3 linked regions of the Variovorax paradoxus genome follow. The main gene of each other region encodes a partner of the protein of the gene in region 3 in a complex. Links are inferred from orthologs where the notes say so. Each region holds a gene or a part of one and is shown on either strand. Other genes may lie near its edges. The genes, in order: dnaN, GFK26_RS24920 and dnaX.

What was found.
Region 1: the proteins of dnaX (region 3) and dnaN are in contact, whole or in part, in a cryo-EM structure (PDB 8GIZ), measured with the Escherichia coli proteins. The link is inferred for Variovorax paradoxus from one-to-one orthologs.
Region 2: the proteins of dnaX (region 3) and GFK26_RS24920 are in contact, whole or in part, in a cryo-EM structure (PDB 8GIZ), measured with the Escherichia coli proteins. The link is inferred for Variovorax paradoxus from one-to-one orthologs.

The regions. Positions count from the first base shown.
Region 1 is NZ_CP045644.1:1,585,461-1,591,361, forward strand. What follows is about bases 3,113-5,901. They hold dnaN (DNA polymerase III subunit beta), read right to left. Parts: upstream 5,166-5,901; coding sequence 4,059-5,165; downstream 3,113-4,058. Other genes in these bases: gyrB (DNA topoisomerase (ATP-hydrolyzing) subunit B), read right to left, coding at 3,113-3,924; dnaA (chromosomal replication initiator protein DnaA), read right to left, coding at 5,255-5,901. In the rest of the region: GFK26_RS07130 (ABC transporter substrate-binding protein), read left to right, coding at 1-6; GFK26_RS07135 (mobile mystery protein A), read left to right, coding at 186-647; GFK26_RS07140 (mobile mystery protein B), read left to right, coding at 638-1,228; more of gyrB, read right to left, coding at 1,303-3,112. UniProt on the Escherichia coli protein: Confers DNA tethering and processivity to DNA polymerases and other proteins. Acts as a clamp, forming a ring around DNA (a reaction catalyzed by the clamp-loading complex) which diffuses in an ATP-independent manner freely and bidirectionally along dsDNA.
Region 2 is NZ_CP045644.1:5,405,624-5,411,734, reverse strand. Bases 1,792-4,790 are described here. They hold GFK26_RS24920 (DNA polymerase III subunit delta'), read right to left. Parts: upstream 3,803-4,790; coding sequence 2,780-3,802; downstream 1,792-2,779. Other genes in these bases: mltG (endolytic transglycosylase MltG), read right to left, coding at 4,467-4,790; tmk (dTMP kinase), read right to left, coding at 3,799-4,470; GFK26_RS24925 (PilZ domain-containing protein), read right to left, coding at 2,382-2,783; GFK26_RS24930 (TatD family hydrolase), read right to left, coding at 1,792-2,298. Outside these bases: GFK26_RS24940 (hypothetical protein), read left to right, coding at 181-801; GFK26_RS24935 (ankyrin repeat domain-containing protein), read right to left, coding at 815-1,495; more of GFK26_RS24930, read right to left, coding at 1,492-1,791; more of mltG, read right to left, coding at 4,791-5,492; GFK26_RS24905 (YgfZ/GcvT domain-containing protein), read left to right, coding at 5,631-6,111. UniProt on the Escherichia coli protein: Part of the beta sliding clamp loading complex, which hydrolyzes ATP to load the beta clamp onto primed DNA to form the DNA replication pre-initiation complex.
Region 3 is NZ_CP045644.1:4,911,757-4,917,831, forward strand. Bases 1,169-4,131 are described here. They hold dnaX (DNA polymerase III subunit gamma/tau), read left to right. Parts: upstream 1,169-1,698; coding sequence 1,699-3,564; downstream 3,565-4,131. Other genes in these bases: GFK26_RS22635 (GNAT family N-acetyltransferase), read right to left, coding at 1,169-1,383; GFK26_RS22650 (YbaB/EbfC family nucleoid-associated protein), read left to right, coding at 3,638-3,970; recR (recombination mediator RecR), read left to right, coding at 3,978-4,131. In the rest of the region: GFK26_RS22630 (TIGR03862 family flavoprotein), read left to right, coding at 1-942; more of GFK26_RS22635, read right to left, coding at 955-1,168; more of recR, read left to right, coding at 4,132-4,568; GFK26_RS22660 (MAPEG family protein), read left to right, coding at 4,625-5,017; GFK26_RS22665 (ABC transporter substrate-binding protein), read left to right, coding at 5,157-6,075. UniProt on the Escherichia coli protein: Part of the beta sliding clamp loading complex, which hydrolyzes ATP to load the beta clamp onto primed DNA to form the DNA replication pre-initiation complex.

The sequences.
Region 1 (5,901 bases), 3.3 Mb from region 3 along the record:
CAGTGAATGGGGCGTTGGCAGGACGCCCTCGGCTGAGCAGATGTGGGCGCGGGTTACGTTGGAGTGCTGCCTCAAAGCGCAGCAAGTATTCTTCATGTGCTTCCCTATAGGGAAGCAAGTGTTTTGATTTTGCTGCGTCAAAGGCTATCATCCAACCACTAGATGTAAGCCTATGAGCTAGCAAAATGTCCTCTGAACTGAACCAGCTTCGACTTGAGCAACTGCAAGCCACCGTGTCCGCCTATGCCGAGATGGTGAAACGGCCCCGGCCGTCGCGCGGATGGCTGAAGCTGATTCGAGAAACGCTGGGGCGCACGGAGCGCCAGCAAGCCCAGCGCTTGGGCATTTCAGGGCCGACATTGCACAAATCCGAGCGGTCGGAAGCGGACGACCGAATCACGCTTGGCCAGTTGCGCAAGCTCGCCGACGGACTTGACTGTGAGCTCGTCTACGCCCTGGTGCCGCGCCGCCCCCTCACGGAAATGATCAAGGAACGCGCCCGAGCCATCGCCATCGAAGAGGTCGGCGGGGTGGCCCACACGATGAGCCTCGAAGACCAACGGCCAGCCTCGGAGCGACTTCGCAAGCAGGTGGAACGCAGGACCGAGGAACTGATGCGCGGCCGATGGTCAGAGCTATGGCGATAGACCTTGAAGCGCAGGATGGCCAGACACCCCTGGACCCTGACGAGAAGGCCGGACTTCTTCCGGAACACCTGGCCACCCAGAGCGACCTGAACGACTGGGAGCAGGAGAACATCCTGCGCGCCGTGCGTTGGCTGAAGCGCTTGCGGTCACCAGACGTCCTCAGCGAGGAGTTCTGCCGGGCGTTGCATGAACAGATGTTCGGCAAAACCTGGGCGTGGGCGGGCACGTTTCGCAAGTCGGACAAGAACATCGGCTGCGACTGGACACAGGTGGGCGTCAAGCTTGCGCAGCTGTTCGGAAACACGCGCTGGTGGGTCGACAACGCCACATTTCCCCCCGACGAAATCGCAGCGCGCTTTCACCGCGACCTGGTCTGGATTCACCCGTTCCCCAACGGCAACGGGCGGCACTCTCGCATGATGGCCGACGCGCTTCTACGCAGCCTTGGCCAGCCTGCGTTCTCCTGGGGAAACGGCGGCAATCTGGTCGCCGCCGACGACGCGCGGGTGCGGTACCTGGCCGCCCTGCGTGCCGCGGACCAAGGCGACTACCAGCTGCTGCTCGCGTTTGCTCGCACCTGAGCTCACCCGAAAACGAACGAAGGGGCCGGCAACGCCAGCGCCCTGCTGTGGCTCGGGGAGGAAGACCTCCCCGGTCAGACGTCGATGTTCGACGCGCGCAGCGCGTTCTGCTCGATGAACTCGCGGCGCGGTTCCACCTCGTCGCCCATCAGCATCGTGAACACGCGGTCGGCTTCGATCGCGTCGTCGATCTGCACGCGCAGCAGGCGGCGCACGGTCGGGTCCATGGTGGTTTCCCACAGCTGCTCGGGGTTCATCTCGCCCAGACCCTTGTAGCGCTGGCGCGAGGTGGCGCGTTCGGCTTCGCCGATCAGCCACTTCATGGCCTGGCGGAAGTCGTCGACCTTTTCTTCCTTGCCACGCTCGCCTTCGCCGCGCTTGACCAGCGCGCCTTCGGTGCTCAACAGGCCGCGGAAGGTGTTGGCGGCTTCGGCCAGTGCCGCGTAGTCGGCGCCGTGCACGAAGTCCTGCGTGATCACGCTGGACTTGATGTTGCCGTGGTGGCGGCGGCTGATGCGCAGCAGCGGCTTGTCGGTGCGGGCGTCGAACTCGCTGCTTACCTCGGCCGGCACACCGGTCGTGTTGAGCTCGCGCAGCTTGGCTTGCAGTGCCACGGCCGAGGCCTCGGCGGCGGGCGGCGTGTCGAGGTCGAGCGCCACGCCGTCGGCGATGGCGCGCAGCGCTTCGGCGTCCATGAAGTTGCGCAGGCGCGCAATCACGGCCTCGGCCACCTGGTGCTTGCGCGCCAGCTCGGCCAGCGTGTCGCCCGACAGCGTGGTCGAGGCGGCGCCGCCGGTCTCGATGCTCGCGTCTTTCAGCGCCACCTTGAGCAGGAAGGCGTCGAGCGCGGGGCCGTCCTTCAGGTACTGCTCTTCCTTGCCGACCTTGACCTTGTACAGCGGCGGCTGCGCGATGTAGATGTGGCCGCGCTCGACCAGCTCAGGCATCTGCCGGTAGAAGAACGTGAGCAGCAGCGTGCGGATGTGCGCGCCGTCCACGTCGGCGTCGGTCATGATGATGATGCGGTGGTAGCGCAGCTTGGCGACGTTGAAGTCGTCCGCGCCGCCGCCCGCCGTGGTTGCGCCGGCGCGGCCGATGCCGGTGCCGAGCGCGGTGATCATCGTGAGAATTTCGTTGCTGGTGAGCAGCTTCTCGTAGCGCGCTTTTTCGACGTTCAGGATCTTGCCGCGCAGCGGCAGGATGGCCTGGAACTTCCGGTCGCGGCCCTGCTTGGCGGAGCCGCCGGCGGAGTCACCCTCCACCAGGTAGACCTCGCACAGGGCGGGGTCCTTTTCCTGGCAGTCGGCCAGCTTGCCGGGCAGGCCCATGCCGTCGAGCACGCCCTTGCGGCGCGTCATTTCGCGGGCCTTGCGGGCCGCTTCGCGGGCGCGGGCGGCCTCGACGATCTTGCCGCAGATGATCTTGGCGTCGTTCGGACGCTCCTGCAGGTAGTCGGTGAGCAGGCGGCCGACGATGTCTTCCACCGGCGCGCGCACTTCGCTGGACACCAGCTTGTCCTTGGTCTGGCTGGAGAACTTGGGCTCGGGCACCTTCACGCTCAGCACGCAGCACAGGCCTTCGCGCATGTCGTCGCCGGTGACCTCGACCTTCGCCTTCTTGGCGAACTCGTTCTCTTCGATGTACTTGTTGATGACGCGGGTCATCGCGGCGCGCAGGCCCGTGAGGTGGGTGCCGCCGTCACGCTGCGGGATGTTGTTGGTGAAACACAGCACCTGCTCGTTGTAGCCGCTGTTCCACTGCATCGCCACTTCGACGCCGATGTGCGTGCCGGGGATGCCGCCGTAGGTGTCGGCCGGCTTCTCGCCCGCTGCGTAGAACGAGTTCGGGTGCAGGACGGTCTTGCCCTTGTTGATGAACTCCACGAAGCCGCGCACCCCGCCGGCGCCGGAGAAGTCGTCTTCCTTGCCGGTGCGCTCGTCGAGCAGGCGGATGCGCACGCCGTTGTTCAGGAAGCTCAGCTCGCGCAGGCGCTTGCTCAGGATCTCGTAGTGGAAATCGTTGTTTTCCTTGAAGATCTCCGTGTCGGGCAGAAAGTGCACTTCGGTGCCGCGCTTGTCGGTGTCGCCGATGACCTTCATGGGCGAGACCTCGAAGCCGTTCACGGTGTCGAGCAGGCGGTTCTGCACGAAGCCGCGGCTGAATTCGAGCTCGTGGATCTTGCCTTCGCGGCGCACGATGAGGCGCAGCTTCACGCTCAGCGCGTTCACGCACGAGACGCCCACGCCGTGCAGGCCGCCCGAGACCTTGTAGCTGTTCTGGTTGAACTTGCCGCCGGCGTGCAGTTCGGTGAGCGCAATTTCAGCGGCCGAGCGCTTGGGCTCGTGCTTGTCGTCCATCTTCACGCCGGTCGGGATGCCGCGGCCGTTGTCGGTGACGGAGATCGAGTTGTCGGAGTGGATGGTCACGACGATGTCGTCGCAATGGCCTGCGAGCGCTTCGTCGATGGAGTTGTCGACCACTTCGAACACCAAATGGTGAAGGCCCGTGCCGTCGGAGGTGTCGCCGATGTACATGCCCGGACGCTTGCGCACGGCTTCGAGGCCTTCGAGGATCGTGATCGCGCCTTCGCCGTAGCTGGAGTCGGCGACAACGCCTTCGGGCGCCACGATCTGGATTTCGGGGGTGTAGACCGGCTCGGTGTGCGGCACGTCGGGCTTGTTTTCTTCAGCACTCATTCGGATATTCCTCTGTCTCTCACGGCATTCACGTGATTTGTCGGGCTCTCAAAAGCTCAATTCGCCGCCTCTTGAAAGCGCAAACCCGCGGAGGGCCGCGGGTCGTGTGCGCAAGGCGCTGTGTCTTGGGGGGTCTAGATGCGCATCGGCATCACGACGTACTTGAAAGATGCGTTCTCGGGGATGGTTAACAAGGCCGAGCTGTTGGAGTCGGCCAGGTCCAGCTTGACCATGTCCTGGTCCATGTTCGACAGCGCGTCGATCAGGTAGGTCACGTTGAAGCCGATTTCGATGCTGTCGCCGCCGTAGTCGATGTCGAGCTCGTCCTGGGCTTCTTCCTGCTCGGCGTTGTTCGACGCAATGCGCAGCGTGCCCGGCTCGATGTTCAGGCGCACGCCCTTGAACTTCTCGCTGGTCAGGATGGCGGTGCGCTGCAGGCTGGCCAGGAGCGGCGCGCGGCCGAGCGTGACGGTGTTCTTGTGGTTCTTGGGAATCACGCGGTTGTAGTCGGGGAACTTGCCCTCGACCAGCTTGGTGACGAACTCCATGCCGCCGAAGCTGAACTTGGCCTGGTTGTTCGCGAACTGCATCTCGATGGCGCCTTCGGCGTCGGACAGCAGGCGCTGCATTTCGAGCACGGTCTTGCGCGGCAGGATCACTTCTTGCCGGGGCACCTCGACGTCGAGCAGCGCCGACGAGAACGCCAGGCGGTGGCCGTCGGTGGCGACCAGGCTCAGCTGCTTGCCTTCGGCCACGAACAGGATGCCGTTGAGGTAGTAGCGGATGTCGTGCACGGCCATCGCGAACGAGACCTGCGAGAGCAGGTCTTTGAGCGTCTTTTGCGGCACGCTGAACACGGGGCCGAAATTGGCGGCTTCCTGCACCAGCGGGAAGTCTTCGGCGGGCAGCGATTGCAGCGTGAAGCGGCTCTTGCCACCCTTGAGCACGAGCTTGCTGGCGCTCGATTCGAGGCTCACGGTCTGGTCGGCCGGCATGGTGCGCAGGATGTCGATCAGCTTGCGCGCGCCGATGGTGGTCGTGAAGTTGCCCTCGTCGCCACCGAGCTCGGCGGTGGTGCGGATCTGGATCTCGAGGTCGCTGGTGGTCAGCTGCAGCTGGCCGCCGGTCTTGCGGATCAGCACATTGGCCAGGATCGGCAGGGTATGACGCCGTTCCACGATGCCAGCCACCGACTGCAGGGCGGCAAGAACTTTGTCTTGGGTTGCCTTCAAAACGATCATGTCTTCTTCCTCTTCTCTTATCTCTTTGAATCAGCTTTCAGGACGCCATTCTCCGCTGTCGCGAGGGGCGTTCTTGATGACATTCGGCTTCAGCCTTTGAGGGTCTGTTCGAGGACGTGGAGCTGCTGGTTGAGTTCGGTGAGCTGCTGGCGCTCGCCCGAAATCTTGCGCACCGCGTGGAGCACCGTCGTGTGGTCGCGACCGCCGAACAGTTCGCCGATTTCCGGCAGGCTCTTCTGCGTGAGCTCCTTGGCCAGGTACATCGCGATCTGCCGCGGCCGCGCAATGCTGGCCGGGCGTTTCTTGCTGTACATGTCGGCGACCTTGATCTTGTAGTAGTCGGCCACCGTCTTCTGGATATTTTCAACCGAGATCTGCCGATTCTGGATCGACAGCAGGTCGCGCAGCGCCTCGCGCGCCAGGGCGATCGAGATCTCCTTCTGGTTGAAGCGCGAGTACGCCAGGATCTTGCGCAGGGCGCCTTCGAGCTCGCGCACGTTGGAGCGCACGTTCTTGGCCACGAAGAAGGCGACTTCTTCAGGCATTTCGGCGCCCTCGACGCGGGCCTTGTTGATCAGAATGGCCACGCGCATCTCGAGCTCGGGCGGCTCGATCGCCACCGTGAGACCCGAATCGAAGCGCGACACCAGCCGCTCGTGGATGTCGGCCAGACCCTTGGGATAGGTGTCGCTGGTCATCACGATGTGCGACTTCTTGGCGAGCAGGGCCTCGAACG
Region 2 (6,111 bases), 490 kb from region 3 along the record:
ATAATGCACATTGTGTCCATTAAATGCAGGCTGACGTACAGTTCGAGAAAGCCCAAAGCCTCCAGTCAGATCCATGAGCCTGTCAGCCTTTCAACCTGTCGAAGAATCTCCGTCGGCATCAAACGCCCTTACCGAGCGACGCGAGTCATCGATGGTCATGCCAGATGGGCTGCTCAGCCGATGAAACGGACGTCCGCCGATCGACGGGCATCTCGCAGAAGCAGCAAAGAGATCAGCCCCTGTTTTTCCTGGCAATCAGACGCAGAAGAATCGACCGCGCGTTTTTCCCTGTTGATGGCGGTTGCCGTCTCCCTGGCAGCGCTTTTCATCGTCACCCCCGTCTATCTTTTCGGGCTGGGTCTGGCGAGCGTCGCCTCACTCGCGAAAGGCGTGAACACTTTTTCATCCGGCGTGTTTGCGGACCCGATGATCTGGTTTCCACTGTTCGGAACGAGTGGCCTCGCGGGGCTCATCGTTCTGGTCTTGGCCTCGAGAAAAACAATCGTTGCCTTCCGATTCGATGGGAAAACCGAGCAGCTGAGTTACGTCGAGATGGCGCCGCTGCGAAAGCCGCGCACCACCGTGGTCCCGTTTGAGTCCATCCGCTCAGTGACTCCCACCACGCTCACCGCCAACGCCACCGTGGGCCATCTGAGTGTGGTCACGCGCCAGCCAGGACGCGATGAGAAGTCCTTGTGGCTGGGACACCGTATCCCGGTAGTGAGCCTTGAGGAACACTCCACGTGGTTGTCCGGCTACCTGGGCGACCGTGTGCAGCCTCTTTTTCGTCAGGATTGTTGAGGCCCGCAGGCACTCACCACTTCCCGTCCTTCGGCACCGCCTTCACCGCATTCGCCTTCGCATCCCCAGCCGCCTTGATCAGCTCCGCCGACTCCGTCCGATTCGCTTTCACCGCAAAGTCGACCGCCGTCATGCCGAGCTGGTTCTTCATCGCCGTGTCCGCGCCTTCGGCCAGCAGCAGCTTCACGGCGTCGTTCGATCCGTACATCGCGGCCATCATCAGCGGCGTGGTGCCGTTGGGCGACTGGGCGTCGATGAAGGCGTGGTTCTCGAGCAGCAGTTTCATGATCGACAGTTGCCCGCTGCTGGCCGCGTAATGCAGCGGCGCCCAGCCGGTCTTGTTGACGGCGGCGTCGCGCTTGAGCAGTTGCACGACCAGGTCTTGCTGGCCCTTGATCGACGCCAGCATCAGCGGCGTTTCGTCCTTGGCGTTGGCCAGGTCGACGTTGAGCTGCGGCGATTCCATCAACACCTGGACGACCTTCGGCGACGGCTCGCGCAGCGCGAGCATCAAACCGGTCTGGCCGTTCTCGTCGCGTGTATTCGGGTCGAAACCGCGGTTCAGCAGGGTGCGGACACCACTGGCGTTGTCGCCGCGCACGGCCCGGAAAAAGTCTTCAAACGACCCGGCATGCGCTGCAAAAGATGCAGCCATGACAACAAGATATATCGACTTCTTAAAGTAGTTTTTCATAATTTGACTTCCCTGAACAAAGCTTCGAAGTTGTCGCTTGTCGCCTTGGCGATGTCCTCTACGGGCACGTGTCGCAGTTCGGCGATCTGTTGCGCCACGAAGGGCACATACGACGGATTGTTGGTCTTGCCGCGGTACGGCACGGGCGCGAGGTACGGGCTGTCCGTCTCGATCAGCATGCGGTCCAGCGGCACGAAAGCCGCCACGTCGCGCAGGTCCTGGGCCTTCTTGAAGGTCAGGATGCCCGAAAAGGAAATGTAGAAACCCAGGTCGAGTGCGGCGCGTGCCACCTCGGCGGTTTCGGTGAAGCAATGGAACACGCCGCCGGCCGCCCTGCCCGCGCCGTCTTCGCCCTCCTCCTTGAGGATCGCCAGCGTGTCGGCCGATGCGTCGCGGGTGTGGATGATGAGCGGCTTGCGCGTTTGCTGTGCGGCGCGGATGTGCACGCGGAAGCGGTCGCGCTGCCATTCCATGTCGGCGATGCTGCGGCCGCCCTTGCGTTCTTCCATCTGGTAGTAGTCGAGGCCGGTTTCGCCGATGGCCACGACACGCGGCCGGGCCGACAGGCGCACCAGGTCTTCCACGGTGGGTTCGGCGATGTCCTCGTTGTCGGGGTGCACGCCCACGCTGGCCCAGAAGTTGTCGTAGCGGGCGGCCAGGGCCTGCACGTCGTCGAACTCTTCGAGCTTGGTGCAGATGCACAGCGCCCGGTCGACCTTGGCGGCGGCCATGGCAGCGCGAATCTGCGGCATCTGGTCCGCGAACTCGGGAAAGGTCAGGTGGCAGTGGGAGTCGGTGAACATCGGAAAGGGTGAAGTGCGGCGCGCCTGTGGGAGATCGCGCCGTGTCCGGAGTTCCGCGCCACGAGGCGCGGCGGAGAAAGAACTCAGATGGTCTGGGTCGCGCGGTCGGAGGCCATGGAGCCACCGAGCGCGGCTTCGATGCGCGCCTTCAGCTGGCGCGACTTCTCGTCTGACGGAAAGCGCACGCCGACGCCCGGCGCCCGGTTGCCGGCGGCACGGGCCGGCGTGATCCAGGCGACCTTGCCGGCGACCGGGTAGCGCTGCGGGTCTTCGGGCAGCGTGAGCAGCACGTAGACGTCGTCGCCGAGCCGGTACTCGCGCGTGGTCGGAATGAAGATGCCGCCTTCGGCAAACAGCGGGATGTAGGCCGCGTAGAGCGCGCCCTTTTCCTTGATGGCGAGCTGGATGACGCTCGGCCGGGCCGGCGTGGCAGACAACGCGGCAGCGGCGGCAGAGGCTGGAACAGGCGCGGCAGGTGGGTTCATGGGCGGCGAGCGGCAGAGTTTAGGGTGCTTCGCGCTTCGCTCACAAGCGCTTCGAGCATGAGGCCGGCGTTGAACGGATGTTCGGCGGTTCGCGCGGCGCTGGCGAGCGATTTCGACCAGCGCGCCAGCGCCAGCTTGTGCGGCACCGGCGGCAGGTCGGCCGCGTCGAAGAAACGGGGTTCGGCGCCGTGGCCCACGGCCATGAGGTCGTGGCAGAGCTTCTGCAGCGCGACGACGGCCTGGGCCGGCGCCTGGTCGGCCAGCGCGCCCACGTCGCCGCGCGACACGGCCTTGGGCAGCAGCGACCACGCCTTGGGCGACTGGCCCGAGCGTGCCAGCCGCAGCGCATCGCTGGGCCGTCCGCCCGCGGCACGCAGCAACTGCGCGGCATCGGCGGGCGGCACGTCTTGTGCCACCAGCCAGGCTTCGGCCTCGGCGGTTTCGGGCCACGGCAGCGTGAAGCCCAGGCAGCGGCTGCGGATGGTCGGCAACAGCTGCCACGCGGCCTCGCTGGCTAGCACGAAGCGCACATCGCCGACGGGCTCCTCGAGCGTCTTGAGCAGCGCATTGGCAGTGATGGTGTTCATGCGCTCGGCCGGATACACCAGCACGACCTTGCCGCGGCCGCGCGCGCTCGTGCGCTGCGCAAAGCCGACCGCGTCGCGCATCGCTTCGACGCGGATCTCGCGGCTGGCCTTGCGCTTCTTGTCGTCGATGTCGGACTGGGCTTTTTCGTCGAGCGGCCAACCGAGTTCGCCCATGGCGACTTCGGGCATCAGCACGCACAAATCGGCGTGGGTGCGAACCTCGATGGCGTGGCAGCTGGGGCAGTGGCCGCAGGCGGCACCGCCCTCCTCCACCGGCCGCTCGCACAGCCAGGCGGCGGCGAGCGCCAGCGCGAGTTCGTACTGGCCGATGCCCGACGGGCCTTGCAGCAGCCAGGCATGGCCGCGCTGGCGCAGCAGTTCGGCGAGCGGCTGGCGCAGCCAGGGCGTCAATGTGTTCACCGGCTCGCTCATCGGGCGGCTCCCTGCACCGGCGACAGCACGCCGCGCGCCACCAGCGCCGTGTCGATCTGCTGCCAGACCTGGTCGCGGGCCTGGCTGGCGTCGATGCGCACGAAGCGCGACGCATCGGCGGCGGCGCGGGCCGCATAGCCCTGCGCCACGCGGCGGAAGAACTCGACCGGCTGGGCCTCGAACTTGTCGGGCACGCGCGCGCCGGCCAGGCGCTGGGCGGCGATTTCGGGGGCGAGGTCGAACCACACGGTCAGTTGCGGCTGCAGCAGTTGCGACGCCGGCACACCGGCCCGGCCCGCCTGCACCCACTGCTCGAGCGTCGAGAGCACGGCGGTGTCGAAGCCGCGTCCCGCGCCCTGGTAGGCGAAGGTGGCGTCGGTGAAGCGATCGCACAGCACGACCTCGCCGCGCGCCAGCGCCGGTTCGATGACCTGCGCGATGTGGTCGCAGCGTGCCGCGAACACCAGCAGCGATTCGGTCAGCGGGTTCATCGGCTGTTCGAGCACCAGCCCGCGCAGCGTTTCGGCCAGCGGCGTGCCGCCGGGTTCGCGCGTGCGCACCACCGTGCGGCCCTGCGCCTGGAAGCGGGCTTCCAGCGCGTCGAGGTGGCTGGACTTGCCCGCGCCGTCGATGCCTTCCAGCGTCAGAAACAGGCCTGAGTCACTCATTGGGTCGCCTTGGGTTGGGAGCTGCTGCCACCGCCACGCTGGTAGCGGTTGACCGCGCGGTTGTGGTCGTCGAGCGAGCTGCTGAACTGGCTCGTGCCATCGCCGCGCGACACGAAGTACAGCGACTTGCTCTGCGCCGGCTGAACCGCCGCCAGCAGCGCAGCCTTGCCGGGCATGGCGATCGGCGTGGGCGGCAGGCCGCCGCGGGTGTAGGTGTTCCAGGGCGTGTCGGTCTGCAGGTCGCGCTTGCGCAGGTTGCCGTCGAAGGTGGCGCCCATGCCGTAGATCACGGTCGGGTCGGTCTGCAGCGGCATGCCGACGCGCAGCCGATTCGTGAAGACAGCGGCAATCTCTGAGCGGTCGTTGGCCTTGCCTGTCTCCTTTTCGACAATGCTGGCCAGAATCAGCGCTTCATCGGCCGATTTAAGCGGCAGATCGGCTGCGCGGGCCGCCCAGGCGGCTTCGAGCTTCTTGTCCATGGCCCGCATGGCGCGCTGCAGCAGCGCGATGTCGGTCGAGCCCTTCGAGTAGGTGTAGGTGTCCGGGAAGAAGCGGCCTTCGGGGTGCACGCCCGGCTTGCCCAGCGCGGCCATCAATGCGTCTTCGGTCATGCCCACGCTTTCGGGCTTGAGCTGCTCGGCCTTGGCGAGCGCGGCGCGCACCTGGCGGATGTTCCAGCCTTCGACCAGCACCACGCTGCGCGTGGCTTCTTCGCCGCGCACCAGGATGTTGAGCAGCAGCTTGGGCGTGACGCCGCGTTCCAGTTCGTAACTGCCGGCGCGCATCTGGCGGTCTTGCCCCGAGATACGGAACCACCAGTACAGCAGTTGGGGCTGCACGTCGGCACCCGCGTCGGCCACGGCCTGGGCGATGCCGCGCGGCGTGGTGCCGGGCTCCACGGACAGGTCGACGCTGGGCGTCGGCAACTTGAGCGGCTGGTGCACCCACCAGAGACCGGCGCCGCCGAGCGCCAGAACGGCCAGGGCCACGAGCAGGAAGAGCGTGAGGAAGAAGCTGCGCACGAATCCGAGGAAAAGGACGGAGAAAGAAAAAGGCCTGAAAGAGAACGCACACAGACCCGCGGGAAAGACCGGCCCCATCGCTGCGACGGGGAATCCCTGCCGCCCCGAAGGAACAGGCACGGCCATGATAATTCAGCGATGACCACAGTCGTTCTCAACGGGGTGAGCACCCTGCCCCACCTCGGCGTGATTCGCGCCGAAGGCCCCGATGCCGCCAGCTTCTTGCACGGCCAGCTCACGCAGGATTTTTCTCTGCTCGGGGCCACCGAGGCCCGCCTGGCGGCGCTTTGCACGGCCAAGGGCCGCGTGATCGCCAGTTTCATCGGCATCCGGCCGCAACCCGAACTCATCCTGCTGGTGTGCAGCCGCGACATCCTCGCGGCCACGCTCAAGCGCCTGTCGATGTACGTGCTGCGCGCCAAGGTCAAGCTCACCGACGCCACCGAGCAGTTCGCGCTGCACGGCCTGGCCGGCACCGCCCTGACCGCCAACGGCCTCGACGCGGCCCTGCCGCCCGGTCGCCGCACGGCCATCGGCGAAGACATCAGCGTGGTGTCGCTCTACCCCGCCGACGGCGTGCCGCGCGCGCTGTGGATCGCCCCAACCGGCCAGAAGGCGC
Region 3 (6,075 bases):
ACCTCGGGACGCGTGTTTCCGACCGACATGAAGGCCGCGCCTCTGCTGCGCGCCTGGCTGCATCGCTTGCGCGCCGCGGGCGTGCAGTTCCACATGCGCCATCGCTGGGTGGGTGATGGGCCATTCGATGCGAACGCACTGCGCTTTGGGACGCCGACAGGCGAAGTCACGGCCAAGGCCGATGCGGTGGTGTTGGCGCTGGGCGGCGCGAGCTGGGCGCGCCTGGGCTCCGACGGCGCGTGGGCACCGTGGCTGCAGGCACAAGGCGTGGCGGTGGCGCCGCTGCTGCCCGCCAATTGCGGCTTCGACGGTGCGGGCTGGAGCGAACATTTTTCGAGCCGCTTCGCAGGGCAGCCCTTCAAGTCGGTCGCGATCGCCTTCACCGACAGCCAGGGGCGCCACTTTGCGCGCAAGGGCGAGTTTGTCGCGACGGCCACGGGCATCGAAGGCAGCCTGGTCTATGCGGCGTCGGCGCTGCTGCGGGACGAGATCGCGGCGAACGGCAGCGCGACGCTGCTGCTCGACCTGCTGCCCGATCGCAGCGCCGAGCAGGTGCTGGCCGCGGTGAAGCATCCGCGCGGCGCGCGTTCGTTGAGCAGCCACCTCAAGAGCCGGCTCGGCATCGAAGGCATCAAGGCCGGCGTGCTGCACGAAGCGCTGAGCAAGGAAGCGATGCAGGATCCGGCGCAGCTCGCCGCCACGATCAAGGCCGTGCCGCTGAAACTCGTCGCGACGCGCCCGGTCGACGAGGCGATCAGTACGGCGGGCGGCGTGCGCTTCGACGCGCTCGATCCGGCGCTGATGGCGACGGCGCTGCCCGGCGTGTTCGCGGCAGGGGAAATGCTCGATTGGGAGGCGCCGACGGGGGGCTACCTGCTCACGGCGGCCATGGCCAGTGGGGCGGCTGCCGCGCGCGGCGCGATCGCGCGGCTGGGGCTGTAGCCGCAGGCGTACTCAGCGGACGCAGGGCCAAAAGAACACCTGCTCGGGGTCGGCCGCATCGAGGTTGTCGATGTGGCCGCTCTCCCTGAACCCGGCTTCTTTCAGCAGCGATTGCATCGCCGCGTTGGAGCGGTTCGTGGAAGTGAAAAGCTTGGGGCGTTCGCAGATCGACTGGAAGTGATCGACGAGCTTCAGGCCGAGTCGCCTGCGACGAAACTTCTCTCCGACCATCAGCATCTCGATGAAGCCGCTGTCGAAGAAGTGGTGGTGCAGCACGCCGTAGGCGGCGATGTCGCCATCCATCTCGATCACGTGGCAGAAGCGATCTTCGATCCAGCCTTTGATCTGCACGGCGCGGCGCGCATCGTGCGCGGCCACGGTGTCGAGGCGCACCAGCGCTTCGAGATCGCTGATACGGGCGGGCCGGATGTCCATGTTCATGGCGGGCTGCGCGAAATTCTGGGAGGTTGAGGTGTCCGGGGTTGGTAACCCCTGGACACAGCGCGTGAGTTCTCTGAAAAGGAACTCACGGCTTCTAAATGTTAGGTTGACGAGCCTTACCCCTGGCACTGACTACGCAGTTAGGGCTGCTTGGTTCCCCACCTGACCCGGTTGGCCACTTCACCATGCAGGGAGGCCCGTCAGGTTGCATTCTAACCGCGTGAATTTGTCCCCTTCGCCGGGGCGTGAATCATTTCGAGGGGGACGGGAAACAAGCGTGAAGTGACCCCCGCCGCGCCTTTTAGAATGCCCGCAATGTCTTATCTCGTGCTCGCTCGCAAGTTCCGTCCGAAAACCTTCGGTGAGATGGTCGGTCAGGGGCATGTGGTCCAGGCGCTGGAAAACGCGCTGACGACGCAGCGCCTGCACCACGCCTATCTGTTCACCGGCACGCGAGGCGTGGGCAAGACCACGGTGTCGCGCATCCTGGCCAAGTCGCTCAACTGCCAGGGCCCGGACGGGCAGGGCGGCATCACGGCGACGCCGTGCGGTGTGTGCCAGGCCTGCCGCGACATCGATTCGGGCCGCTTCGTCGACTACACCGAACTCGATGCGGCCTCCAACCGCGGCGTCGATGAAGTGCAGTCGCTGCTCGAACAAGCCGTCTACAAGCCGGTGCAGGGGCGCTTCAAGGTCTTCATGATCGACGAAGTGCACATGCTCACGAACACCGCGTTCAACGCGATGCTCAAGACGCTCGAGGAGCCGCCCGAGTACCTCAAGTTCGTGCTGGCCACGACCGATCCGCAGAAGGTGCCGGTGACGGTGCTGTCGCGCTGCCTGCAGTTCAACCTGCGGCCAATGGCGCCCGAGACGATCCTCGAACACCTGACAGGCGTGCTGCAGACCGAGCAGGTGCCGGCCGAGCCGCAGGCGCTGCGTCTGCTGGCGCGCGCCGCACGCGGTTCGATGCGCGACGCGCTCTCGCTCACCGACCAGGCCATCGCGTTCGGCAACGGCGAACTGCTCGAAACCGGCGTGCGCCAGATGCTCGGCAGCGTCGATCGCGGCCATGTGTTCCGCCTCATCGAGGCGCTCGCACAAGGCGACGGCAAGACCGTGGTCGACACTTCCGAGGCGCTGCGCCGCGACGGCATGTCCGCCGCGTCCACGCTTGAAGAAATGACGTCGGTGCTGCAGGCCATGGCGGTGCTGCAGGCCGTGCCCTCGCGCGCCGAATCGGCCGACGCGGCCACCGATCCTGACGCGGCCGACACGGCCCGCCTGGCGTCGCTGATGCCCGCCGACGAGACCCAGCTGCTCTACAGCCTGTGCCTGCACGGGCGCGGCGAGTTGGGTTTGGCGCCCGACGAGTACGCGGCACTGACCATGGTGCTGTTGCGGCTGCTGGCCTTCAAGCCCTCCCACACGGCCGCTTCGACGGCCTCCACGGAAAAAAAAACTCTGAATGACGCCGGCAGCGCTGCGCCGCGGGCTCCCGCGCGCGAAGCCGCCCCGGTTTCCCGGCCTTCGGTGCCCGATTCGGCACCCGCTGCCGCGCCTTCCACGCCCGCCTTTTCGCAGCAACCGCCCGCGCAGTCGATGCCGGCTGGCCAGCGGCTGACGGTGGTCGATGCCCCGCAGCGCCAGCCCATGCCCCGGCCTGCCGCGCAGGAGGCGTCGGACGCGCCCGCAGCCCATGTGGTCGGCGTGCCGATCCGCGTGCAGCCGCCGCCCGGCCAGCGCGACGTGCCGCGCGAAGAAGAACAGCGCAGCACCTACACCCCGATCCCGCCGAGCGAAGAGGGCGATTTCTGGCACGCCACGGTCATGCAGCTCATTGCTGCCGAAAGCGTGGCGGCGCTGGCGCGCGAGCTCGCGCTGCAGTCGCAGCTGGTGGCGCGCGACACCGACCAGTGGATGCTGCGCATCGAGCGCGAAACCCTCAACCAGCCGTCCAGCCGCGAGAAGCTCACGGCGGCGCTGCAGGGCCTCGGCCACAATGTGAGGCTGGCCATCGAGATCGGCGGCGTGGTCGACAGCCCGGCGCGCCGCAACAAGCAGGCCGCCGACGAGCGCCAGCGGGTGGCCGAGGAAGCCATTCGCAGCGACCCCGAGGTGCAGATGCTGATGCGCGACTTCGATGCGAAGATCGTGCCCGGATCGCTGAAGCCCCTCTGAAGCCGGCGCCGCCCTCGCCGCATTTTTCGACCGTATTCTTTCCATCACCAACCCATCACAGACAGGACCAACGATGTTCAACAAAGGACAACTGGCCGGCCTCATGAAGCAGGCGCAGGCAATGCAGGACAACCTCAAGAAGGCCCAGGAAGAACTGGCGCACATCGAGGTCGAAGGCGAGTCGGGCGCCGGTCTTGTCAAGGTCGTCATGACCTGCAAGCACGACGTCAAGCGCATCACCATCGACCCCAGCCTGCTGGCCGACGACAAGGACATGCTCGAAGACCTCGTGGCTGCCGCCTTCAATGCCGCCGTGCGCAAGGCCGAGGAAACCAGCGAGCAGAAGATGGGCAAGCTCACGGCCGGCATGCCCGGTCTGCCCCCTGGCATGAAGCTCCCGTTCTAAGCGAGGCATGGCAGACGCCAGTTCGCTCGATGCGCTGGTCGATGCGCTGCGCCGGCTGCCCGGTGTCGGCGTCAAGTCGGCCTCGCGCATGGCGTTCCACCTGCTGCAGCACGACCGCGAGGGCGCGCAGCTGCTCGCACGCGCGTTGCAGCAGGCGGCAGGCCAGGTGCGGCATTGCGAGCTGTGCAACACCTTCACCGAAGCGCCGATCTGCCATGTCTGCATGGACTCGCGGCGCGACGGCTCCAAGCTGTGCGTGGTCGAGACACCGGCCGACCAGGCGGCGCTCGAACGCACGGGCGCCTTTCGCGGCTACTACTTCGTGCTCATGGGCAAGCTCAGTCCGCTCGATGGCATCGGGCCGAAGGACATCGGCCTGCAGAAGCTGTTCGACCGCGCGCGCGACGGCACGGTGAGCGAGGTCATCCTCGCGACCAACTTCACGGCCGAAGGCGAGGCCACCGCGCACGTGATCGGCGAAGCGCTCAAGCAGCACGGGCTCACCGTGACGCGCCTCGCGCGCGGCGTGCCGGCCGGCAGCGAGCTCGAGTACGTCGACCTCGGCACCATTGCGCACGCACTGGTCGATCGCCGCTGACACTCGGCCTGTTCAAGGCCGCGTCCGTTCTTCCTTTGGTTGTTGTTGTCGTCACCATGACCCTCTCCTTGCTCACCGTCGCCTACTGGTGCGTGTTCGTCGCCTGCGGCCTGCCGTACCTCGCGGCATGGATCGCGAAGGCCGGCAACTTCGGTCCGCGCGACAACCTGCAGCCGCGCGACTGGGCGGCCAAGCAAAGCGGCTGGCGCGCACGTGCCAACAGCGCGCAGGCCAACAGCTTCGAAGGCCTGCCGTTCTTCATCGGCGCGGTGCTCATTGCGCACCAGCTCGGCGTGGCGCAGGCGCGGCTTGACATGCTCGCGGTGGCCTACGTGGTGCTGCGCGTGATCTACCTCGGCCTGTACATCCGCGGTGCGGCGAGTGCGCGCAGCGCAGTCTGGGCACTCGCGTTTCTGGTCAATATCGCGATACTTTTTCTGGCCCGATAACGCCTTGGCGAAGGCTTCTCCAGGAGGCCTTCATGCTTACGTGAAAACCCGCACGGGATGACCCCGATGCAGGCGGGCGGCGCGCACGCCTAAGCTCGATTCACCTTACAAAGAATCACAGAGCCCGCAGGACCGCGCCATGCTTCATCGCAGAACCCTCATTTCCGCCTCCGCCGTCGCTGCCGCAGCGATTGCATTGCCGCGGGTCTTTGCGCAGCAGGCCAAGCTGGAGAAGACCAAGGTCTCGATCGCGGTGGGCGGCAAGGCGGCGTTCTACTACCTCCCGCTCACCATCTCCGAGCAACTGGGCTACTTCAAGGCGGAAGGGCTCGAGGTCGAGATCTCCGACTTCGCCGGCGGAGCGCGCGCATTGCAGGCGGTGGTGGGCGGCTCGGCCGATGTCTGCTCGGGTGCGTACGAACACACGATCAACCTGCAGGCCAAGAACCAGTTCTTCCAGGCCTTCGTGCTGCAGGGCCGCGCACCGCAGATCGCGGTGGGCGTGTCGACCAAGAACCTGGCGGGCTACACCGGCATCCAGGACCTGAAGGGCAAGAAGATCGGCGTCTCGGCGCCGGGCTCCTCGACCAACATGGTGGCCAACCTCGTGCTTTCGCGCGGCGGCCTCAAGGCCAGCGACGTGAGCTTCATCGGCGTGGGCGTGGCGGCCGGTGCGCTCACCGCGCTGCGCTCGGGCCAGATCGACGCCATCAGCAACACCGACCCGGTGATGACGATGCTCGAGCAGAAGGGCGACGTGAAGATCATCAGCGACACGCGCACGCTCAGGGGCACCGAGCAGGTGTTCGGCGGGCCGATGCCCGCGGCCTGCCTCTACGCGCCGACCGACTTCATCCAGAAGCATCCCAACACCTGCCAGGCGCTGGCCAATGCGATCGTGCGCGGCCTCAAGTGGCTGCAGACGGCCGGGCCGGGCGACATCATCAAGACGGTGCCCGAGACCTACCTGCTCGGCGACCGCGCGCTGTACCTCGCGTCGTTCGACAAGGTGCGCGAGTCCATTGCCACCGACGGCCTCGTGCCGGCCGAAGGGCCGA